DNA from 2 places in the Halioxenophilus sp. WMMB6 genome. Region 2 is predicted to be linked to the other one. Evidence: predicted binding sites of a transcription regulator. Region 2 holds the regulator's gene; the other holds the start of a gene.
What was found. The regulator FliA, encoded in region 2, starts transcription of late flagellar genes. The targets are predictions, from matches to a motif close to CTAAAGNTNNNNNNNNNNNNGCCGATA.
Positions count from the first base shown of each region.

Region 1: a site for FliA is predicted at 7,318-7,344, ahead of SBL51_RS09875 (flagellar protein MotY). Genes of this name have one in related genera too.

Region 1 covers NZ_JAWMQR010000003.1:198,024-210,212, reverse strand. The annotation lists gene SBL51_RS09915 (CHASE2 domain-containing protein) at 1-595, shown strand, start outside; gene SBL51_RS09910 (OmpA family protein) at 794-1,939, shown strand; gene SBL51_RS09905 (mechanosensitive ion channel family protein) at 2,023-2,850, shown strand; gene bfr (bacterioferritin) at 2,979-3,458, opposite strand; gene SBL51_RS09895 ((2Fe-2S)-binding protein) at 3,992-4,201, opposite strand; gene SBL51_RS09890 (peroxiredoxin C) at 4,785-5,387, shown strand; gene rnt (ribonuclease T) at 5,431-6,090, opposite strand; gene pyrC (dihydroorotase) at 6,186-7,229, opposite strand; gene SBL51_RS09875 (flagellar protein MotY) at 7,446-8,432, shown strand; gene SBL51_RS09870 (argininosuccinate synthase) at 8,595-9,815, shown strand; gene ccoN (cytochrome-c oxidase, cbb3-type subunit I) at 10,241-11,689, shown strand; gene ccoO (cytochrome-c oxidase, cbb3-type subunit II) at 11,706-12,189, shown strand, end outside.
Region 2 covers NZ_JAWMQR010000005.1:243,840-256,028, forward strand. The annotation lists gene flhB (flagellar biosynthesis protein FlhB) at 1-911, shown strand, start outside; gene flhA (flagellar biosynthesis protein FlhA) at 1,178-3,391, shown strand; gene flhF (flagellar biosynthesis protein FlhF) at 3,430-4,953, shown strand; gene SBL51_RS14350 (MinD/ParA family protein) at 5,119-5,946, shown strand; gene SBL51_RS14355 (RNA polymerase sigma factor FliA) at 5,973-6,695, shown strand; gene cheY (chemotaxis response regulator CheY) at 7,142-7,525, shown strand; gene SBL51_RS14365 (protein phosphatase CheZ) at 7,543-8,340, shown strand; gene SBL51_RS14370 (chemotaxis protein CheA) at 8,388-10,763, shown strand; gene SBL51_RS14375 (chemotaxis response regulator protein-glutamate methylesterase) at 10,980-12,137, shown strand.

The sequences.
Region 1 (12,189 bases), on a different contig from region 2:
CGACTTTACCGAGATACTGGCCGAGATAGAACTCTACGCGCGCAAGAACCTCTCCTTTGCCGAGAGTTTTCTCCAACTGGCTCGAGCTGAGATGGTGGGGGATGCTAACTTCGATCTGTGCGATATGCACTCGGTGATCGACAACGCCCTGTTGATGGTACGGCAGCAGGCGCTGGCAAAATCGATCGAGGTCAATGTCGATCGCTCCATGGATGACATCTGGGTGTGGGGGGATGGCGAGTTGTTGGAGCGGCTGTTAATTAACCTGTTGTCTAACGCTATCAAATACAGTGACTCCAACACGCAAATCAGGCTGCTGGTGCAGCGTCGGCAGGATGAAGTGGATATCTCGGTTGTTGATCAGGGGGAGGGAATCAGCGCCGAGCAACTGACCAAAATTTTCGAGCGTTTTCATCGCGCGGGCAGTCGCCTGGAGATCAGTGGTGCGGGCTTGGGGTTGCACTTTGTCGATACGGTTTGCAACAAGCATGGTGGTCGAATTGCAGTGGAAAGTCGCTTGGGAGAGGGCTCCTGTTTTAAAGTTACCTTGCCTCTTTGCGACAATGAATTTGATCTGGAGGCGGCAGCGGAATAAATTATACCGCCCTCTATCAACAACCGGTGGGAAAACGGGAAGGCCTCACAAAAACCATTGCTATTTTTTTACCGGGTTTTACATAATTTTATCTATTACACAGTGTTACACTAGTGCCCGCTTGAAACTCGTCCACGAGTAAAACAAAGAATAAAGTCATTTCTTGGTAGAAGTGGCCCACTATTTAGGAGCGTAATCATGAGAAAATTTACCATCGCAACCCTAACCGCCATCGGTGCCTCCCTGGCCACTCTGCCAACCATGGCCGAGGAGCAGTATTCCGGAATTACATTAACCCCAGGTTTGGGTTACTACTTTTTTGATAATGATCGTAACCTGGAAGATGACGCGCTCTTCTCCATCGCCGTGGGCTACCAATTTAACAACCCCTGGGCATTTGAGCTGCTCTATCTGGAGGCCAACACCGAAGCGGATGGCTTTGGCAATTTTGACGTAGACCACGATCAACTGCGCCTGGATACCCTTTACCACTTCAACCGCAGTGGTAAGTGGCAACCCTACCTGGCTGGAGGTGTTGGTCGCGGCAATTTCGAAACCAGCTTCGCCGACAGTGACGAAACCATGCTCAATTTGGGGGGTGGCTTGAAATACTACTTTACCGACCGGGTTGCCCTGCGTTCTGATCTGCGGGCGATCTACGGTGATGAGGACGATACCTTTGATGCCGCGCTTACCTTTGGTTTGAATATTCTGTTGGGCGGTAAAAGCTCGTCGGTGAGCAAGCCCGCCAGCAAACCGGCACCGACTCCGGTGGCCAACACTCCCGCAGACAGCGATAAAGACGGTGTTGCCGATAGCGCCGATCAGTGTGCCGATACGCCTGCCGGTGTTGTGGTTGATGCGGTGGGCTGCCCGGTGGACAGCGACCGAGATGGTGTTGCCGATTACCAGGATCAGTGCCCAGACACCGCCAAGGGCGCCAAGGTCGACAGCAAAGGTTGTTATCTGGAGCTGCTCGAAGATCGCGAAGTAACGCTGAAAGTCCAATTCGCCAATAACTCGGACGAAGTGCCAGAGGCCTACATGGGTGAGGTGGAAAAGGTTGCGACCTTTATGCGTGAATACGTCAATACCAGTGTGGTGATTGAAGGTCACACCGATGACCGCGGAGCGGCCTCCTACAACCAGGCACTCTCTGAGCGTCGGGCAAAATCGGTGGCCAGTCTGTTGACCAGCCGCTTTGGCATTGCGGCCGAGCGAGTTTCCGCTGTCGGCTACGGTGAGGAGAAGCCTCTGGTGGACAACGACACTGCCGAGAACCGAGCCACTAACCGCCGGGTGGTTGCCGTGGTAAAAACCCAGGTGAAAACCATCGCTCAATAATTGCCCAATAAAAATCGTCACTAAGTAAAACAAAAATCGCCAGGGCTTGCCCTGGCACTTCCAAGCCCATTAGGAATTCAACTATGAACATTGAGGAAATAATCGAGTTTCTCACCACCAACGCGGTAAATTATGCGGCGGTCTATGGTGTGAAAATTATTTTGGCCATTGTTATCTTCTTTGTTGGTAAATGGCTGGTTAAAACTATTACCAATCTGCTGAAGAGGACGCTCACAGCCCGCAACCTGGATGCCACACTCACATCATTTATAACCAATATCATCTACTACCTGGCCATGGTGGTAGTCATCATCGCCGTGTTGGGGCAGGTGGGAATTCAGACGGCTTCTCTGGTAGCGGTTATCGGTGCCGCCGGCCTGGCTGTTGGCTTGGCCTTGCAGGGTTCACTCTCCAATTTTGCCGCCGGTGTTATGATCATTCTGTTTCGCCCTTGTCGGGTGGGTGATTTTGTCGAAGCTGGCGGTACCATGGGGTCGATCAAAGAGATCGGTATTTTTGCCACCACCATGCTCACCCCAGACAACAAAACCATTATTGTCCCGAACTCTTCTATCATGGGTGGCAATATCACCAACTTCTCCACTCAAAGTGAACGCCGGGTCGATTTGGTGATTGGTGTTAGCTACAACGCTGACATTAAGAAGGTGAAAGAGGTGCTGGCTGCGGTGGTTGCCGCCGATGAGCGGGTGGTGAAAGAGAAGGATGTCACCATTGGCTTGCTGGAGCTGGCCGATTCCTCTGTTAATTTCGTTGTTCGCCCTTGGGTGAAAACGGCCGATTACTGGCCTACCTACTTCGATCTGATGGAGAACATCAAATTGCGCTTGGATGCCGAAGGTATTGAAATTCCTTTCCCACAAATGGATGTGCACCTCTCCAAAGAGGGTTAATCATCGCTTTGATGGCAACAATAAAAAAGCCGCTTTAACTGAGCGGCTTTTTTATGGGTAGCGGTTTGATTGGGCATCTGAATGGGTAGATCCTGAGCAGACCGCGCCCGTTGATATTTGCGTGAGGTTTAGCTGCTGGCACCTTCCATCGCCGACTGCAGATAATTTTGCAGGCCGACTTTGTTGATTAATTCCAATTGTGTTTCCAGCCAATCGACATGATCCTCTTCATCCTCGAGAATATCCTCAAACAACTCACGTGAGACGTAGTCCTGCACTGATTCGCAATAGGCGATGGCTTCACGTAGATCGGGAATGGCAGTCATCTCCAGCTTAAGGTCGCACTCCAGCATCTCCTGAGTATTTTCGCCAATCATCAATTTGCCCAGATCCTGTACGTTGGGTATGCCCTCCAGAAACAGAATGCGTTCAATCAGGTGATCGGCATGTTTCATCTCATCGATGGATTCGTGGTACTCCTTGTCCGCCAGTGATTTTAATCCCCAGTCTTTGAACATGCGGGAGTGGAGGAAATACTGATTGATAGCAATTAACTCGTTGTAGAGTACTTTATTTAGGTACTCGATTACTTTTGCGTCACCTTTCATTGGATTTTCCTCTGATTGATAGGGCTGTATGAGGCGAATTATCGCTGATGTCTGCGGTGCTGATGTGGCTGTGCCGTCGCTTGGCGCACTTTAGTCTCTTCGCATAATAGTTGACTGTCAATCTAAGTTATTGATTTTGTGGGCTAATTTTTAATCTAAATTAGAATTTTTATTATCTGCTGTTGCGGTGTAATTACATTTGCAAAGCGCCAGGGAGTGAACCTAGCTTTGGGGAAGCGACTGGGGCCGGTGTGCGAAAGTTATTTCTGTGGTCAGATACCCACGTGGAACGCTAGGGTGGACTGTGCATTAACTGCCGTGCAGTACCACCCTTGTGGTTAACCAAGGCGCTTGCTGCAGTAGTTACTGGTGCGTACGGCTTCTGTGGCTAATGATGTCTGGACGGTTATCGGAGGAAATTGACTGGGGTAATACTAGCGTGGGTGAGCGGGCAGAGCAGTAGCTGGAGATTTATCCACCAATGACGCTTGTTGGCGGATGAGACGCGTCATTGGCTGAGGGGTTAGGTTTAGCTAGGCGGCGCTGTAGCAGGTGTCGTCGTCGATGATGGCAACCTGTTCGGCCAGTGCTTGCCGGACGATATCCCGGGTTTGCAGTGCGCACTTGCCGCATTGGGTCATGGCGCCCAGCTCGTTGCGGATAGCCCGCAGATTACCGCCGGTGGTGGCAACTGCCTGGCGGATCTGAGAATCGGTTATTCCTTTACAAATGCAAACGTACATACTCAAAACTCGCAAATTAGCACCTGAAGAGTCAGTAACGGCTTGGTTCACAGCCGACCCCGCTCTTTTTATTGGGTTTCAAGGGCGCACTTGCCGTGCCTGCCATGGTTTAGAGTCGCTGTTGCTCCCCAGGTTTTATTGAGAGGGGGCATGAAGCTGGCGCCCTAACCTTACCTGGCTTCCCAAACCTTGTTGAGAATTCTATCCAAACGATAATGGTTGTCAATAAGATTTGTGAATTAATGCGATTTGTTAGTAAAACTCAGTTACAGGAATAAGTTTGTCACCAGCCGGATGAGGGAGCTTGGATCTATATCAAACAAGTGTGGTTGGTAAATAACTATTTGATTTTAAAAGAGTTATTTTGATTGCTTAGACTATGGTAACCATATAAAAAATCTATAGGACTGCTCCAATAGAGGGTGTATGATAGCCCACTGCTATGGAATGGTGCCGGTACCATAAAAAAGCCTGCATTATGACTGTAGTCGGTTGTTTCAATAGCAGCTTCATTTCACGGTGGCTGTGCAGCCATAGAATCCACAAATTCACTTAAGCAATTACAGACCGAGGGAGAATTCTCATGGGCGTCTTAGTTGGTAAACCAGCTCCAGATTTTACCGCTCCAGCCGTTTTGGGTACTGGGGAAATCGTTGATGACTTTAATCTTTCTGCCACCATCAAAGGCAAGAAAGCTGTAGTATTCTTTTACCCACTGGACTTCACCTTCGTATGTCCTTCTGAGCTGTTGGCTCACAACAGCCGTTTGGCCGAATTCCAAAAACGCGGTGTAGAAGTAATCGGTGTTTCCATCGACAGCCACTGGACTCACAACGCCTGGCGTAACACCCCCGTTGAAAACGGCGGTATCGGCGCTGTTGGCTTCACTCTGGTAGCTGATATCACCCACGCTATCTGTCAAGCCTACGACGTTGAGTCTGCCGGTGGTGTTGCCTTCCGTGGCTCCTTCCTGATCGACGAAGACGGCTTGGTTCGTCACCAAGTGGTTAACGATCTGCCACTGGGCCGTAACGTTGACGAAATGCTGCGTATGGTTGATGCCCTGGCGTTCAACCAAGAGCACGGCGAAGTTTGTCCTGCCGGTTGGAAAGAGGGCGACGCAGGTATGAGCGCCAACCCAGAAGGTGTTGCTGCGTACCTGTCTGCCAACGCCAGCAAGCTGTAAGCTTCAAAGCGAGACAGAAAAAACCCGGCAATGCCGGGTTTTTTTATGCCTCGGATTCGGTATCCGGTTCGCTATTGGGTGGTGGCCAGCCGCCCAGGCTCTGCCAGCGGTTGACGATGTAGCAGAAGAGGTCGGCGGTTTTCTCAGCGTCGTAGGCGGCGGTGTGTGCCGAGCGGTTACAGAAGCTGATATTGGCCGCTAAACAGGCTTTGGCCAATACGGTTTGCCCCAGGGCCAGTCCCGCCAGGGTGGCGGTATCAAAGCAAGAGAAAGGGTGAAAGGGGTTGCGCTTGGCGTCCACCCGTTCCGCCACGGCATTGACAAAGCCGAGGTCAAAATGGGCATTGTGGCCGACGATCACGGCGCGGTTGCAGTCGTGGGCTTTCACAGCGCGGCGCACGGCTTTGAACAGCTCGGGGATGGCGATCATCTCCGGCTCGGCGGGCCGCTCCGGGTCTTCCAGATCGATGCCGGTAAAATCGAGCGCCGTTTGCTCCACGTTAGCCCCTTCAAAGGGTTCAATGTGGAATTGATGGGTCTCATCGCGGCGCAGCACTCCCTGGTCATCCATGGTGAGTGTGACGGCGGCGATCTCCAGCAGGGCATCGGTGGCGGAGTTAAAACCGCCGGTTTCCACATCCACGACCACGGGCAGAAAGCCGCGGAAGCGATTTTTCAGGTTCGAGGGTGGCGCTTCAGACAAAGTTTTCCCTTACTGGAAGGTTATCGGTTGAGGAAAAGCCAGGCCATGGTAGCACGCCAGGCCGGGCGAGGGGATTGCGATAGTGCGAAATCGGCCTAGCGCTTCTCCAGCACGCGCCACTGCAGGGTTTCACCCGCCGCCAGTGGTGTTAGTGGTTCACCGGGGGCGAGCTCCAGCGAGGCGGGCATCTGCCACGCGCTTTTTTGCAGGGTGATCTGCTGCTGGTTGCGCGGCAGCCCGTAAAAATCCGGCCCATAGAAACTGGCGAAGGCCTCCAGTTTGTCCAGGGCGTCTTCCCGTTCAAACACCTCGGCATAAAGTTCGATGGCGGCATGTGCCGTATAACAACCGGCGCAGCCACAGCTGGTCTCTTTGCGGGCGCGGGCGTGGGGTGCGGAGTCGGTGCCGAGGAAAAAGCGTGAGTCGCCGCCAGTTGCTGCTTTTATAAGTGCCTGCTGATGGCTGTTGCGTTTGAGGATTGGCAGGCAGTAGTAGTGCGGACGAATGCCACCCACCAGCATGTGGTTGCGGTTGTAGAGCAGGTGGTGGGCGGTGATAGTGGCGGCCATGTGGCTGCTCTGTTCGCTGACGAAGGCAACGGCATCGGCGGTGGTAATGTGCTCCAAGACAATTTTCAATGCGGGGAAATCTTGGCGCAGGCCGGTCAGTGTGCGGTCGATGAAGACCTTTTCCCGATCAAAAATATCGATCTCGGCATCGGTCACCTCTCCGTGCACTAACAGCAACATGGATGCTGACTGCATGGCATCAAGGGCTGGGTAGATCTTTTGAATGTTAGTGACGCCGGAGTCGGAATTGGTGGTAGCGCCCGCCGGGTAGAGTTTACAGGCAACCACGCCGGCGGCTTTGGCGGCGTGAATGGTCTCGGCGGTGGTGTTGTCGGTGAGGTAGAGCACCATCAGCGGCTCAAAGGGGAGGCCGGCGGGAATCTGGGCGGCTATCCGCTCTTTATAAGCGAGCGCGCTGTCGGCGTCGACCACCGGCGGCACCAGGTTCGGCATCACAATCGCACGGCCAAACTGCCGGGCCGCATCACCCACGGTGGTGGCCAGCGCTGCGCCGTCACGCAGGTGAATATGCCAGTCATCGGGTTGAGTGAGGGTGAGTGTTGCCGTCATGCGTTGGTCTCGTGCAAGTGGTTAGCCGTAAAGCCGCGCATGATAACACGTTCCCACCGGGCCAGCAGTGCTCTGCCCGCACTCCAAACTCAAGAAAATTCGCTTTCGGCCGACTACTATTGTGGTAATGGTATTTGCGCGCTGCCACTGGCGCAGAATTTCTCTGATGTGGCCGCTCAGAAACTCAATCCCCTTGGTTTGTTTAAGGTAACCGCGATGAATCTCACCTCTGCACGCTTCTTCTGGCTGCTGACGCTGGTGCCGGCCGCGTGCCTGTCGCCCGCTCGCAGTAGTTGGGCATTGCAGTTCAGCCCACGCCTGGAGAGTGCCGAGTGGTTGGTGCAGGGTTCGCAATTTGAGTGCCGCATATCCCAGCCCATTCCCGAGTTTGGCGAAGCGGTGTTCCAGCATTCGGCCGGGGAGAAGCTCCATTTTCAGTTGCTGGCCAGTACGCCACAGATGAAAGCGGGCAGGGCCGCACTCACTGTAACGACACCAGTCTGGAAACCCGGCGGCCGTATCCAACAACTTGGCTATGTCGATGTGGTGGAAGAGAAGGGTGCCATCAATGTTGATGAAAAAATGGCCAGCCGGCTGTTGCAGGAGCTCTATGACGGTAAGCAGGTGGAGTTTGCCCGGCGCGCCTGGTACGACGACAACAAGGTGGTGAAAGTTGGCCTCTCCAACATCAACTTTCGCGGTGCCTACGACAAATACGTTGGCTGTCTGGCCGAGCTGCTGCCGGTCAATTATGGCCAGATAGAGCGCACCTCGCTGCAGTTTAAAGCCGGTCAGGAGGAGCTGACTACCGGCGAAACCGAGTTGTTGGACGATATCATCACCTACTCCAAGGCCGACACCCAGGTGCGGAGCCTTTTTATTGATGGCCACTCCGACAGCGAAGGCCCACGCGCCGAAAATCTGGAGATCTCTAAACGCCGTGCCGAGAAGGTGATGCACTATCTGATCAACGGCGGCTTGGATCCTAGCGCCATTGTCACCCGCTGGCACGGTGAGCGTTATCCCGTCGCCAGCAATCGCACGGCCGATGGCCGGGCCCAGAATCGCCGGGTAACCGTGCGCCTTAGTAAAGAACCACCACCAGAGATCCCCGAGTTCGACAGCAATGAAGAGCCGGAGACCCTCGATACCCAAGCCATCCTCGATAGCCTCGGGCCGCCCGCTGCCACCGATACGCAGTAGTGGTTGCGGTTAAATAAGCGCCTGTTGTCAGCCACAGGCGCTTATTTTAGACATAGATGTCCGCTCCCTCGCGCCTAACCACTGGGCACAGTGGCAAATAATCGCTACAATGCGCGCCGCTTCTTACCAGGGGCTTAGGGCCCTATTTTTGGGAGTTGATCAATGTCCGAAGTTAAAAAAGTTGTTTTGGCCTATTCTGGTGGTTTGGATACTTCGGTAATCGCCCGCTGGTTGCAGGATACCTACCACTGCGAAGTGGTTACCTTTACCGCCGATATCGGCCAGGGTGAAGAGGTAGAGCCTGCCCGAGCCAAAGCCCAATCTCTGGGTATCAAAGAGATCTATATCGACGATCTGCGCGAAGAGTTCGTGCGCGATTTCGTCTTCCCCATGTTCCGCGCCAACACCATCTACGAGGGTGAATATCTGCTCGGAACCTCCATTGCGCGGCCGTTGATTGCCAAGCGCATGATTGAGATCGCCAATGAGACCGGTGCCGACGCAGTGGCACACGGTGCTACCGGTAAAGGCAACGATCAGGTCCGCTTTGAGCTGGGCGCCTACGCCCTGAAGCCCGGCGTGCGCGTTATCGCCCCCTGGCGTGAGTGGGATCTGACCTCCCGCGAAAAATTGATGGCCTATTGTGAGAGCCACAAAATTCCAGTCGATTTCTCCTCCAACAAAAAGAAATCTCCTTACTCCATGGACGCCAACCTGCTGCACATCTCCTATGAGGGCGGTATTTTGGAAGATCCCTGGGCCGAGGCCGAAGCCGATATGTGGCGTTGGACGGTAGCCCCAGAGCAGGCCCCCGAAACCCCCACCTACGTGGAGCTCAGCTTTGAGAGCGGTGATATCGTGGCGGTGGATGGTGTGGCCCTCACCCCTGCCCAGGTGCTGGCCAAGCTCAATCAAATCGGTGGTGCCAACGGTGTTGGCCGGCTCGATATCGTTGAAAACCGCTATGTCGGGATGAAGTCGCGCGGCTGCTATGAAACTCCTGGCGGCACCATCATGTTGAAAGCGCACCGTGCCATAGAGTCGATCACTCTTGATCGTGAAGTGGCCCACCTGAAAGATTCGTTGATGCCCAAGTACGCCGAGATGATCTACAACGGCTACTGGTGGAGCCCAGAACGCAAAATGTTGCAGGTGGCTATCGATGAGTCCCAGCAGTTCGTCAATGGCGACGTTCGCGTCAAGCTCTACAAAGGCAGTGTCGAAGTGGTTGGTCGACGCTCCAGCCAGAGCCTGTTCGATGAAAAAATCGCCACCTTTGAAGACGACGCCGGTGCTTACAACCAGAAAGATGCGGAAGGCTTTATTAAATTGAACGCTCTGCGTATGCGCATTGCGGCCAATAAAGGGCGCACCAATCTTTAAACCAATGCGGGCAATTTAGGCTCGCATTTTTTTGGCTGGGCGGGGAGAATAGCCGCGCTTTAATCTGCCAATAGCAACCAAAGCCGCGCCAATTGGCTCGGTTTTGGCAATGAGCCTCGCTTATCTTTGTTTTAAAAATGGCCAATATTTTGGCCGGAGAGGTTCGCCAGAGCACAAAAATTCAACAATATCTGGTGGTGGTAAAAGGCCAGTTGATAAGGCCTTCGGGTGTGATTTTTTATTAAACAAAGGTAACCTATAGGCCCTTGATTAGAGTCAAGCGGAATAACAACCCAATTATTACAATCCGTCGCGTTTAGCTCCGCGCACACAGTCGTGTGCATATTTCGCTAGCAGCGTGATTAAACCGGGTTTTCCGCCTTCCAGGTTTTTCTGCAATTCTTAAAAACTATTAGGACATCACTATGAGTAGTCATCCTGTAGCAGGGGAGCAGCCAGCTTACGACCTAAAAATCGTACGCCAGTTCTCTATCATGACCGTGATCTGGGGTGTGGTTGGCATGGCCGTCGGTGTGCTGATTGCAGCGCAATTGGTTTGGCCACAGCTGAACGATATCCTGCAACCGTACACTCACTTTGGCCGTTTGCGACCGCTGCACACCAACGCGGTTATCTTCGCCTTCGGTGGTTGTGCACTGTTTGCCACCTCCTACTATGTGGTGCAGCGCACCTGTCAAACCAAACTCTTTGGCGGCATTTTGATTCCGTTTACGTTTTGGGGTTGGCAGGCAGTCATCGTGTTGGCGGCAATCACTCTGCCACAGGGTATGACCTCTGCCAAAGAATACGCCGAACTGGAGTGGCCAATCGATCTGCTGATTGCCGCGGTTTGGGTCTCTTACGCGATTATCTTTTTCGGTACTATCGCCACCCGTAAAACCTCCCACATCTACGTGGCCAACTGGTTCTACGGCGCCTTCATTCTGACCATCGCCGTGTTGCACATCGTCAACAGCGCTTTCATCCCGGTAACCTTCACCAAATCCTACTCCGCCTATGCCGGTGCCATGGATGCCATGGTGCAGTGGTGGTACGGCCACAACGCGGTGGGCTTCTTCCTGACGGCGGGCTTCCTCGGCATGATGTATTACTTCGTGCCCAAGCAGGCCGAGCGTCCGGTTTACTCTTACCAGCTCTCCATCGTGCACTTCTGGGCATTGATCTCTATCTATATCTGGGCCGGTGCTCACCACCTGCACTACTCAGCACTGCCCGACTGGGCGCAGAGCCTGGGTATGGTAATGTCTCTGATTCTGTTGGCGCCCTCCTGGGGCGGTATGATCAACGGTATCATGACCCTCTCCGGTGCCTGGCATAAACTGCGTACCGACCCAACCCTGCGCTTTTTGGTGGTATCGCTCTCCTTCTACGGTATGTCTACCTTCGAAGGGCCGATGATGTCGATCAAAACCGTCAACGCACTCTCTCACGACACCGACTGGACTATCGGCCACGTGCACTCTGGTGCTCTGGGCTGGGTGGCTATGATCTCTATCGGCTCCATCTACCACCTGCTGCCGGTACTGACCAACCGCAAAGAGATGTGGAGTGTGAAACTGGTGAACACCCACTTCTGGCTGGCCACCATCGGTACCGTACTGTACATCGCCTCCATGTGGGTAAACGGTATTACCCAGGGCTTGATGTGGCGCGCCTTCAACGCCGACGGCACCCTGACCTACAACTTTGTTGAAGCGGTTAAAGCCAGCTACCCAGGCTACACCGTGCGGGTTATCGGTGGCGCCTTCTTCCTGATTGGTATGTTGTTAATGGCCTATAACATGTTCCGCACACTGTCTGCTGAAGCTCGCGAAAAAGCCGAGCAAGCGGCCGCTGATGCCCAAACGGCCTGATTGAGGAGAATACCCCGTGAAGAACCATGACATAGTCGAGAAGAACATCATTCTGATGATCGTACTGACTTTGGTGGCCATTAGTTTTGGTGCCCTGGTCGAAATCGTTCCTCAATTCTTTCTGAAAGAGACCACCGAACCCGTCGCCGGCCTGAAACCCCTGCCTGCGCTGCAGCTGGAAGGCCGCGATATCTACATCCGCGAAGGTTGTCACGTCTGTCACACGCAGATGGTTCGTCCTCTGCGTGCCGAAGTCGAGCGCTACGGCCACTACTCGGTTGCCGGCGAGTCCGTCTACGAGCACCCCTTCCTGTGGGGCTCCAAACGTACTGGTCCAGACCTGGCGCGTGTGGGTGGTCGCTACTCTGACGACTGGCATAAAGCGCACCTCTACAACCCACGCAACGTAGTGCCCGAATCCAACATGCCGGCCTTCCCCTGGTTGTTTGATAACCACCTGGATGGCAAGCACACCGGCGACAAGATGGCCGCACTGCGTA
Region 2 (12,189 bases):
CCAGCCACATGATTATGAACCTCTCGGCCAGCATCTTTGCTGGCCTCTGGTTGTTGGTGCCTTTTTTCCTGGTGCTGTTGGTGTTATCGATTGTTGGGCCTATCGCCCTGGGTGGTTGGTTGTTCAGTTCCAAATCGATGATGCCAAAATTTGAGCGCTTAAATCCCATGTCCGGGCTTAAGCGGATGTTTTCGGTCAAGGCGTTGGTGGAGTTGGGTAAGGCGCTGGGTAAGGTGGCGATCATTTTGGTTGCGGCCATTTTGCTTCTGAAAAGCGAGCAGGCCGATATCATCGGGCTCTCGGATGAGAGTACCCGCCAGGCGCTGGTGCACTCGGTAAAAATGATTGCTATGTCGGCTATTCTGCTGTCGGCCACCACGGTGATTATTGCGGCTCTGGATATCCCCTTCCAAATGTGGGACACCAATCGTCAATTGAAAATGTCTCGCCAGGAAATTAAAGACGAGATGAAAGACTCCGAAGGTAAACCGGAAGTCAAGGGTCGTATTCGCCAACTGCAACGCGATCTGGCTAACAGCCGTATGATGGCGGCCGTGCCTGAGGCGGATGTCATTATCACCAACCCCACGCACTACTCGGTGGCGCTAAAATATGACCCGCAAACCATGTCCACACCGCGGGTGGTGGCCAAAGGGGTGGACCATATCGCGCTGAAAATCCGGGAGATAGCCCAGGCTCATCAGGTAGAGGTGGTGCAGGCTCCGGCGCTGGCGCGGGCGGTTTACCACACCACGGATCTGGACAGCGAAATTCCCTCTGGCCTCTACATGGCCGTGGCGCAAGTACTGGCCTATATCTTCCAGTTGCGGCAGTACCGTCGCGGTAAGGGCGCCCGTCCGAAATTGCCGAAACGTTACCCCATTCCGGATTACTATCAGTTTGATCAATAGCGAATTGCGGGTCGATTACTGATTAATTGATCGTTAACTGTTCGTTAATTGATCAGCTGCTCTCCCTGGGTTGCTGCACCGCACCGGCTTTCAATAAAAAAAATTAAAAGCATGTCTGGTCGGTACGCAAATTGCGATATCTCTCATTACCACATCGTCAGCGTCAAAAAATTGATGTTTTCGTAATGGCCCTGCGCCAAGAGTCAGAATAACCGCGGCTCAGCAGGTTGGAGTGAATGGCAATTAACAGGATCAGTTAGGGCATCATGCAATTTCCTTCCCTTGGCCAGATGAATAATCTGCGCAATACCAAACTCGACCGCAGTCAGGTGGTGGGTGGCCTACGCACAATTTTTAATGGCAACCTGAGTATTCCCATTCTGCTGTTGATGCTGTTGGGCATGATGACGCTGCCTTTGCCGGCGTTTCTGCTGGATGTCTTCTTCTCCTTTAATATTGCGCTTTCGATCGTTGTCCTGCTGGTGGGCGTCTACAGTTTGCGGCCACTGGAATTTGCTGTATTCCCCACCATCCTGTTGATCGCCACACTCTTGCGCCTGGCTTTGAATGTGGCCTCCACCCGTGTGGTGCTGCTGGAAGGGCACGCCGGTGGTGATGCCGCCGGTAAGGTGATCCAGGCTTTTGGTGAAGTGGTGATTGGCGGTAACTATGCCGTTGGTCTGGTGGTATTTATCATTCTGATGATCATCAACTTTGTGGTGGTTACCAAAGGTGCCGGCCGTATCTCCGAAGTGAGTGCCCGATTCACCTTGGATGCCATGCCCGGTAAGCAGATGGCGATCGACGCCGACCTCAATGCCGGCTTAATTAATCAGGATGAGGCGCGTCTGCGCCGGGAAGAGGTGGCCAGTGAGGCGGACTTCTACGGGGCGATGGATGGTGCCAGTAAATTTGTGCGCGGCGATGCCGTCGCCGGGATTCTGATTCTGTTTCTCAATATTATCGGCGGCCTGGCCATCGGTATGATTCAACACCAATTGACCTTCGCCGATGCCCTGCAGCGTTACATCCTGCTTACCATCGGTGATGGCCTGGTAGCACAAATTCCGTCACTGCTGCTCTCCACCGCCGCCGCGATTATGGTTACCCGGGTCAACAGCACGGAAGATATGCGCAGCCAGGTGGTCAACCAAATGTTTGACTCGCCCAAGGCGCTGGGCGTATCGGCCGGAATTTTACTGTTAATGGGCAGTATTCCCGGCATGCCGCATGTCGCCTTTTTGGGGTTGGGCAGTGTCTGTGGTGGCCTGGCCTATCTTATCCATCGCCGTAAAACCGCCGTTGTTGAAGTTAGTGCTGCCGAAGATCCGGGCCGGCGGCGGGGGGCAGTGCCGGCAGCGCTGCCCGGTGCCACCGCCGGTGGCGAAATTATTGAGGCCAAACCCGAGCAGGTGGAGTTGAGCTGGGACGACGTGCAGCCGGTCGACATGATTGGTCTGGAGGTGGGCTACCGTTTAATTCCCCTGGTCAATAAACCCCAGGGCGGTGAGCTGTTGGGGCGGATTAAAGGGATTCGCAAGCGCATCTCCCAGGAGAAGGGGTTTTTGGTTCCCAGTGTGCATATCCGCGATAACCTCGACTTGGCGCCATCGGCCTACCGGATTTTATTAATGGGTGTCAGTGTTGGTGAAGGTGAAGTCTTCCCCGATCGCGATTTGGCCATTAACCCCGGCCAGGTGCTGGGTGAGATTGATGGCGTGGCTGGTTTTGATCCCGCCTTTGGTCTGCCGGCGGTGTGGATTGAACGCAACCGTAAAGATCAGGCGCAGTCGTTGGGTTACACGGTGGTCGATACCAGTACGGTAATCGCGACTCACCTTAACCAGGTTTTGCAGAAACATATTTATGAATTGATTGGCCACGAAGAGATTCAAAAACTGTTGGATCAGCTGGCCAAGTCTTCACCAAAACTGGTGGCGGAACTGGTGCCCGATAAATTATCGATTAACTCGGTACTGAAAGTTTGCCAAAACCTGCTGAAAGAGCATATCGGCATTCGCGATTTCCGTTCCATCTGCGAGGCCTTGCTGGCCGCCTCGGAAAATACCGTGGATACCGAGCAGTTAACCGCCGCGGCCCGGGTCGCACTCTCCCGACAAATTGTGTACGGACTGGCGAAAGGAAAAGATCCGCTGCCTGTGTTAACGCTGCAACCGGATTTGGAACAGCTATTGCTTAAAGCCCATGCACAGGCACAAAAATCTGGCGCTGATGAGACGGGATTCCTGGAGCCAGGCTTGATAGATGCCATGCAGAACTCCATGCGGGAACTAATTCAACGGCAAGAAATTGCCAATAAACCGGCAGTTCTATTGGTAGCAGGCAATATTCGCCGGCTGATTGGAAAGATGGTTCGGGCAATGGGGTTGGATGCCAGCGTTCTGGCTTATGCAGAGATACCAGAAAGCAAGGCAATTAATGTTGATGGGGCGGTATCCGGTAGTCGAGCGCCGGCCTAAATAGAATGATGGATTGGAGAGTTTTCGGAGCTTAGTTTATGCAAATAAAACGCTATAAAGCTGCAGACATGCGACGCGCGTTGGAGTTAGTGCGTACCGATTTAGGCGATGATGCCGTGATCTTGTCCAGCTCTAAAAATGGCAAGGGTGTCGAAATTTTGGCAACCAGCGACGACTGTCAACAGTGGTTAAAGCCGGAGAACAAACCAGAACCCCTGCCGGAAGATAAGGTCACCAGTGCCTTTGCCAAATACGAATTGGCGGCCGAACAGGAGAGCCTGGCGATGGAGAGCGACCCCACTGTCGAAGGTGGTGACGATGCGCTGGTCTCTATCTCCGGTCAAAAAGCTATCTCCGGTCAAAAAAACAGCGCCGAACAGAAAAAAGATCCGCGTGCGGATGTCTCCTATTTGGCCCAGCAGCTGGAAAAACTGAATATCTCCTTCCCCGGTCGAGCGGCGCCGCGTGCGGAAAAACCCATGCGCTCGGTGCCGACCACCGCCACTCAAGCCGCAGCTTCGCAGGCCGTGGCCGAATCGATTGAGCTGGTGAGCAAGCCCAATACGCCAATGGCTGAAACCAGCGCAAGCGAGCCGGATAACCGCTTTGCCCGCACTCACAGTATGGCCCAGGAGGCCCACCAGCAGCGCCAGATCGATCTGCTGCAAACCGAACTCAGCGACATGCGCGAGTTACTGGAGCTACAACTGCAACAGTCGCAATTCGCCAATTTGAAAGGACCGCAGCTGGCCGCAGACCGTCGCCTGGAGTTGATGGGTTTTGGCAATCAATTCCGTACTCTATTTCACCGGCAGTGCGATCTTTCCCTGGAAAAGCAGCAGGAGAACGCCTGGCGCACCACCATCAGTTATTTGAGCAGCCAGATTAAAACGCTCAACTGCGATCTGATTAAATCCGGTGGCCAGCTGGCGTTTGTTGGCCCCACCGGTGCCGGCAAAACCACAACCATTGCCAAGCTGGCGACCCGCTATGTTTTAGCGGAGGGGCGCGAGTCGGTGGCACTGGTCACCCTCGACAACGAGCGCTTGGGCTCTCAAGGACAGCTGCGCAGCCTGGCCAACATTCTGCAAATTCCGCTGCGTACCGTGGTGCGGGCGGAAGATCTGCCACAGACGCTGGCGAGTCTCGATTACTGCCGCCTGGTGTTGATTGATACTCCGGGGGTAAATGCCGAGGGTATGCAGCAGGATCCCTTCCTGCAGCAGCTGTTTGCCTTGCCGAGTGTGAGCAAGTTACTGGTGTTGGCCTGCAATGCGCAAAGCCGCTTTCAACGCAATCTACTGGATTCGGTGGCCGAGCAGGCTGTGCGTGCCCTGGTGCTCACCAAGCTGGATGAGACCGACTGCCTGGGGGAAACCCTGGATGCGGTGGTTGCCAGTCAGCTGCCGGTAGCCTACACCACCGACGGCCAGAATATCCCCGACGACATAGCCGTAGCCAAGGCCCACCACCTGATCAGCCGTTCGGTGGCGGCGTTACAGCAGAGCCGCAAACCTGGTCGGGTAGGGGCGGGCATTAGTGCCCGGCGGCAGAGTGCATAAGCCAGTGCTAATTGACGATTCGCAAACGGTTACTTTTTCAGCGGCGTTGGTAGAGATTGCGGTCGCACACTGCCAAGGTGCGGCTAAACTTTTAGGAATAACTAATTTACAGGGCCTGAGTAACCGAGCGCGCGGGGATCAGGTTTCGCACAGTTTGGAGTGGATATGAGTCTCAGCAGGCCTGTTCAAGTGGTGGCGGTCACCGGCGGTAAGGGTGGCGTTGGCAAGAGTAATTTATCGGTAAACATCAGTATTGCCCTGGCGGAGATGCAGCGCCGCGTTGTATTGCTGGATGCCGACCTAGGGTTGGCCAACTGCGATGTTCTGCTCGGCATTAAATCGACGCGCAATCTGGCAGACGTACTGAGCGGTGCCTGTGACCTGCGCGACGTGCTGGTGGATGGCCCGGGCGGAATTAAAGTGGTGCCAGCCTCTTCGGGTGTGCAACAGATGACGCAATTGAACGCACAACAGCACGCTGCGCTGATCAACGCGTTTAGTAGCCTGGATCAGCAGCTTGATGTGTTGGTGATTGATACCGCGGCGGGAATTTCCGATACGGTGGTCAGCTTTGTGACGGCGTCACACGAGGTGGTTGTGGTGGTGTGCGATGAGCCATCCTCCATTACCGATGCCTACGCCCTTATCAAACTGCTTAGCACCGAGTATCACCAGACCCGTTTTCGGGTGGTGGCCAACATGACGCGAACGCTCACCGAGGGGCAGAATCTTTTCAATAAATTGCAGATGGTCTGCGATCGCTTTTTGGATGTCACCCTGCAGTATATCGGTCAGATTCCGTTCGACGAAAATGTCCGCAAGGCCGTACAAAAGCAAACCCCGCTCTTAACCTATGCCCCCCGCAGTCGTGCGGCGCAAGCGATTCGTTCCATCGCACAGAAAGTCGTTGAGTGGCCACTGCCAAGTGGGCCGCGTGGACATTTGGAATTCTTTGTAGAGAGACTCTTGCACAGCACGCAAATGAGAGTGTGACTATGGCAGTTTTTGATGGATTGGCTATGTACGATCAAGCGCTACCGGCGCCACAAATAGATATCGAACAGTACGCGCCGCTGGTGAAACGTATCGCTCACCACATGATGATGCGTATGCCGGCCAGTGTGCAGGTGGAAGATCTGATTCAGGCCGGCATGATCGGTTTGCTGGAGGCGGCGCAGAAGTATGACGCCAGCAAGGGGGCCAGCTTTGAAACCTATGCTGGGATTCGCATTCGCGGCGCCATTGTCGATGAGATGCGCCGGGGCGACTGGGCACCGCGCTCGGTACACCGCAACGCCCGCCGTGTCCAGGAGGCAATTGCCATTGTCGAGTCGAAAACCGGGCGCGACGCCACCGACCAGGAGGTAGCCGCGCAGTTGGAGGTCTCCCTGGAGGAGTACCACAGTATTCTGCAAGACAGCACCAGCACCCGCCTGTTCAGCTACGAGGAGGCCGTGGCCGAAGACGATAGCCGTATCGACCAGGATACCAGCATCTCTGCCTGCCAAAGTCCATACCAGGGAATTCAGCGGGACAGCCTAAAGTTGTCGCTGGCCCAGGCGATAAAGTCTCTGCCGGAGCGGGAGCAACTGGTATTGGCGCTTTACTACGATGAAGAGCTCAATCTGAAAGAGATTGGCCAGATTCTGGGCGTGAGTGAATCCCGGGTCAGCCAGATACACAGCCAGGCGGCGTTGCGCTTGCGTGGCCGTCTGCAGGATTGGGCCCCTGAGAAGGGCTAACTCGCCATTGCAACCGCAAACCTTAGTCTATACTGATGGAACATCGGTTAACGCAATGACACTCGCGTACCCAGCTGCGGTTTGATCAGTGTCTGCCTGACGGTGCGTGGCAGCAACTAAGCGCCTGCGAGCAGGGGGGAATTGGACTGCTTCAGGGCCAGGGTCAAGCGCTCTGGGTCACTGATGTTTGGTTTGAATCAGCAGCCGGTTGGCTTACCAACTGGTCCCGCCTTCACGATTTGATCGTGCAGTTATGCGCTATCAATCTGTCAGCATCTCCGGCACTTATTGGCAATAAATACACAGATAATCTGCGTTGAGTGTGACTGGTTAGCCAGCAGTTTGGGTTTGGGCAAAATCAGCGTCCTAAAAACTGGATACCCGACAAACTGCTACTAGACTATTTATTAAATCAGTTCCCAATCCCTGGGCCTATGGAGGTTACATTGGACAAAAATATGAAAATCCTCATTGTTGACGATTTTTCAACCATGAGGCGGATCATTAAAAACCTGTTGCGTGATCTGGGTTTTACCAATACTCAGGAGGCCGACGACGGCCAAACTGCACTGCCCATGCTGAAAAACGGTGACTTCGATTTTCTCGTGACCGACTGGAACATGCCCGGCATGACCGGCATTGAACTCCTGCGGCAGGTGCGTGCGGATGAACGCTTAAGTTCACTGCCGGTGTTGATGGTTACCGCAGAAGCGAAACGTGATCAGATTATTGAAGCGGCACAAAGTGGCGTGAATGGCTACGTTGTAAAACCGTTTACTGCTCAAGCCTTAAAGGAAAAAATCGAAAAAATCTTTGAGCGAGTGGGCTAGAGCGGGGTTACAACGCCATGGAATCAAAACCAATAGAGGCTGGTACTGATCAGGTGATCGATGAGTTGCGGGCCTGCGCCAGTACCCTGGTAGAAAAACTGAAAAACGATGACTATCAACAAGCCAATGAAGTTATCGCCAGACTCACGCAAACGCGCGACAGCCTAATATTTAACAGCGTGGGCCGACTGACCCGCGCTCTGCACAGCGCCATTGTCAATTTCAATGTCGATGCGGAAGAGTCGGCCGACGCCCGCCTCTCCGAAAAATCCCACATCTCCGATGCCTCCGACCGATTGCAATACGTATTAAAAGTGACCCAGGATGCGGCCGATAGAACCATGGACAAGGTTGAAGCTTCGGCTCCCATTGCCAGTGATATCAGTCAGGAATCCCTGGAGCTGCGCAAAGAGTGGAGCCGCTTAAAGCGGCGTGAGATGGGCGCGGACGAATTTCGTCAACTCTACTACCGCATGGATGAGTTCCTGGAGCGCATCGGTGGCGGAGCTGAGCAGCTCAGCCAAAATCTGCAGGAGATTATTCTGGAGCAGGGCTACCAGGATCTAACCGGCCAGGTACTGAAAAAAGTGATTGGCTTGGTCTCCGATGTGGAAAGTGAACTGGTCAATCTGGTTCGAATTGCCGGCCAGGTTGAGGACATTGCAGGTTTCCCTTCCGCTGCCGATAACAGTGCCAAGCAGCCGTTAAAAGCCAACGCCACGGGCGAAGGCCCGCAAATTCACGCTGAGAAACGCGCGGATGTGGTCTCCAGCCAGGACGAGGTGGATGATCTGCTCTCGAGCCTCGGTTTTTAACAGCGCAATCACAATTAATAGGTCGGTTTTGGTTAGAGGAACACTGAATGTTCGGTGATGACGATGAGATACTGCAGGACTTCTTAGTCGAGGCAGGTGAAATTCTCGAACAACTTTCCGAGCAGCTGGTTGAGCTGGAACAGCGACCAGATGATAAAGATCTGTTGAATGCAATTTTCCGTGGCTTCCACACCGTTAAGGGTGGAGCCGGTTTTTTGCAACTCAACGCCATGGTGGACTGCTGCCATGTGACTGAAAATCTGTTTGATATCCTGCGTACCGGCAAGCGGCAGGTAACCGCTGAGCTGATGGATGTCGTGCTGCAGGCGTTGGACACAGTCAACAGTCAGTTTCGGGATATTCAAGCCGGTCAGGAGCCGACTGCAGCCGAGCCGGCTTTGATTGAGATGCTCGGTCGATTGGTCGCTGGCGAGGATCTTGTCGCCGCTACCGGCGAGGCGCCAGCCACAGACACCGGGGCGGACAGCAGCGGTGATGATGTGCTGTTTGGCGATGATGACCTGTTCGATATGGGTGGCGACACCGACACCGCTTCTAACACCGCATCCACAAACTCGGCTGAAACCCACGACGACATCACCGATCAGGAGTTTGAAAGCCTGCTCGATGCTATCTCCGACTCCTCTGACAACAGTCACGACGCAGGCTCCAGCGGCAGCGTGAGTGACAGCTCTGAAATCAGCGAAGATGAATTCGAGGCGCTGCTTGATCAGCTACACGGCAAAGGCAAGGGGCCAGGTGCCGGCGCGGCCAAGCCCGCGGCCAGTGAACCCGCCTCGGCACCGCCACCGGCGGCCGTTACGCCACAACCATCGCCAGCGCCGATTGCCAGCGGCAACGATGAGATTATCTCCGAAGACGAATTTGAAGCACTGCTGGATCAGTTGCACGGCGTAGGTAAGGGCCCGGGTAAAGCCGAGGCCGATTCTGAGCCGGTGAAACCTGCCGCCGCTCAACCTGGCGCTGCCAGCCCGGCTGCGGCGGGCGGTGAAGATCTGATCAGTGAAGACGAATTTGAAAGCCTGCTTGATCAATTGCACGGCAAGGGTAAGGCGCCTGGTGTCGCGGGCGGTACGCCGGTAGCCACCGTTGCCAGCAGTAACTCTAAACCTGTGCCAGCGGCGGCCAATAAGCCGGCGGCCAAACCGCAGCTGAAGGCGGTTGCCGATGGTGGTGACGGCGGCAGTAAACCACCTGCCGCCGGTCTCTCGGCCAAAGACGTCAATCCACCGGCGGAAGCCACTGTGCGCGTCGATACCCAGCGCCTGGACGACATCATGAATATGGTGGGCGAGCTGGTGCTGGTGCGTAATCGCCTGGTGCGCCTGGGTGATGAACGCAGTGACGAAACCCTCTCCAAGGCGGTATCGAATCTGGATGTGGTCACCGCGGATCTCCAATCCGCGGTGATGAAAACCCGCATGCAGCCTATTAAAAAGGTGTTTGGCCGCTTCCCCCGTGTAGTCAGGGACTTGGCACGCAGCCTGAAAAAAGAGATTAATCTTGAGTTGGTCGGTGAAGAGACCGATCTCGACAAAAACCTGGTGGAGGCCCTGGCCGATCCGCTGGTGCACCTGGTGCGCAACTCCGTTGACCACGGCATTGAACTGCCCGACGCGCGCGAAGCCAAGGGCAAACCGCGTGTGGGTAAAGTGGTTCTGGCGGCCCAGCAGGAGGGCGACCATATTCTGTTGTCCATCACCGATGATGGCGGCGGTATGGATGCCAACAAGCTGCGCGCCATTGCGGTGGAGAAAGGGGTGCTGGATGAAGACGCGGCCGGGCGGCTCTCCGACCAGGAGGCGTTTGCGCTGATTTTTGCCCCGGGATTCTCCACCAAAAAAGAGATTTCCGATGTTTCGGGCCGCGGTGTGGGCATGGATGTGGTGAAAACCAAAATCACCCAGCTCAATGGCACTATTGAGATCCACTCGCAGCTGAATGAGGGGACGCGCTTTGATATTAAAGTGCCGCTCACTCTGGCCATCATGCCGACGCTGATGATTATGCTGGCCGATCAAACCTTTGCCCTGCCGCTGGTCAACGTGGACGAAATTTTCCATATGGATCTGACCAAAACCAACGTGGTGGATGGCCAGGAGTGCATTACCATTCGCGAAAAAGCGATTCCGATATTTCATTTAAAACAGTGGCTGGTACCCAAGTGCCCCTATCAGCCACCTCAGCAGGGTCACGTGGTGATTGTCTCTGTGGGAACTCAGCGGGTTGGCTTTGTGGTCGACCAGTTAATCGGCCAGGAGGAGGTGGTTATTAAACCGCTGGGCAAAATGTTACACGGTACCCCCGGTATGGCGGGTGCAACCATTACGGGTGATGGCACCATTGCCCTGATTCTGGACGTGCCCTCTATGCTTAAACGTTATGCCGGAAATGCTGCCTAGTGAACTGTTGAATTTTCCGTTGATTCGACAGCAGGTTTGTTTCCAAAGCAAAACTGAGCAACGGCCGCCGTTATCAGCAACACACCCTGGTTTTGGCGAGAGGGCGTTAACGGTGGTTACCCTCTCTGCTCGAACCGGCCCAGCGACACCCCGCGTATCAGTCACCGCTCAAGACAATAACGACAACCCACCTAACGAATGCAGGGTTCGGCATAGATGCCCATAAATGTACTGGTCGTAGATGACTCCAACTTTTTTCAACACCGTCTGGCCGAGATTATAGAAGATCACCCGGATCTGCATGTTATTGGCGTGGCCAGCAATGGCCGCGAGGCGGTGGAGATGGCGCGCAGTAAAGATCCGGATGTGATCACCATGGATTACGAGATGCCGCTGATGGATGGCGTGAGTGCGGTGCGCGCGATTATGGCGTCGAAGCCTGTGCCGATTTTAATGCTGTCGTCGCTCACCTACGAAGGAGCGCGCATAACACTGGATGCGCTGGAGGCGGGGGCGGTTGATTTTCTGCCGAAAAATTTTGCCGAAGTTTCACGCAAGTCACCCCAGCTAAAGCAGAAGCTGCACGAGCGTTTACTGGCGATTGCCAAGCCGGGTCGCCGGCCGGTGGCTGCGGTAGCGCCTGCCAGTAAAACCAGCGCGCCTACCTTGCGTAGCACTTCACCTGCGCCGGTGTCGGTTGTGCGCTCCACCACGGCTCCAATTACGCCCGCCGATAAGCAACGCTATGAGTCCAACCAGCCTGCGCCAGTAGCCGATAAGCGGCCGGTCGATTCGCTGCTCGGCCGCATTAAGTTACTGGCCATTGGCACCTCCACCGGCGGGCCGGTGGCACTGGTGGAGTCGTTAAAGTCTCTGCCGGCCAATTTTCCCGTGCCGATTCTGCTGATTCAGCACATGCCGGAAAACTTTACCCGCGCCTTTGCTGAGCGTTTGAACAGCCAGTGCAATATTCGCGTCCATCTGGCGGAGGATGGCATGCGGCTGGCACCGGGGGTGGCCTACCTGGCGCCGGGTGGCCAGCAGATGATTTTGGACTCAAAAGACAAAAATAGAATTAAAGTTTTGGCCGGTGATGACCGATTAAATTACAAGCCCTCGGTGGATATCACCTTTGCTTCGGCGGCCAACGCCTTTCAATCCAACTTGTTGGCCATGGTGTTAACCGGAATGGGTAGCGATGGCTGTCAGGGGTGCCGTCTGGTGAAGGAGTTTGGCGGCGTCGTCTGGTCTCAGGACCAGGCCAGCAGCGTTATTTACGGCATGCCCATGGCCGTGGCCAGAGCCAATCTAACAGACCGGGTTCTGGCGCTCTGCGATATCGCGCCCACTCTCAGACAAGCCTTTCGATGTTGATGGCTTGGCGGGTGGCCAACAGCCTGATCGCACCGAGTAACAACTCGCGCCG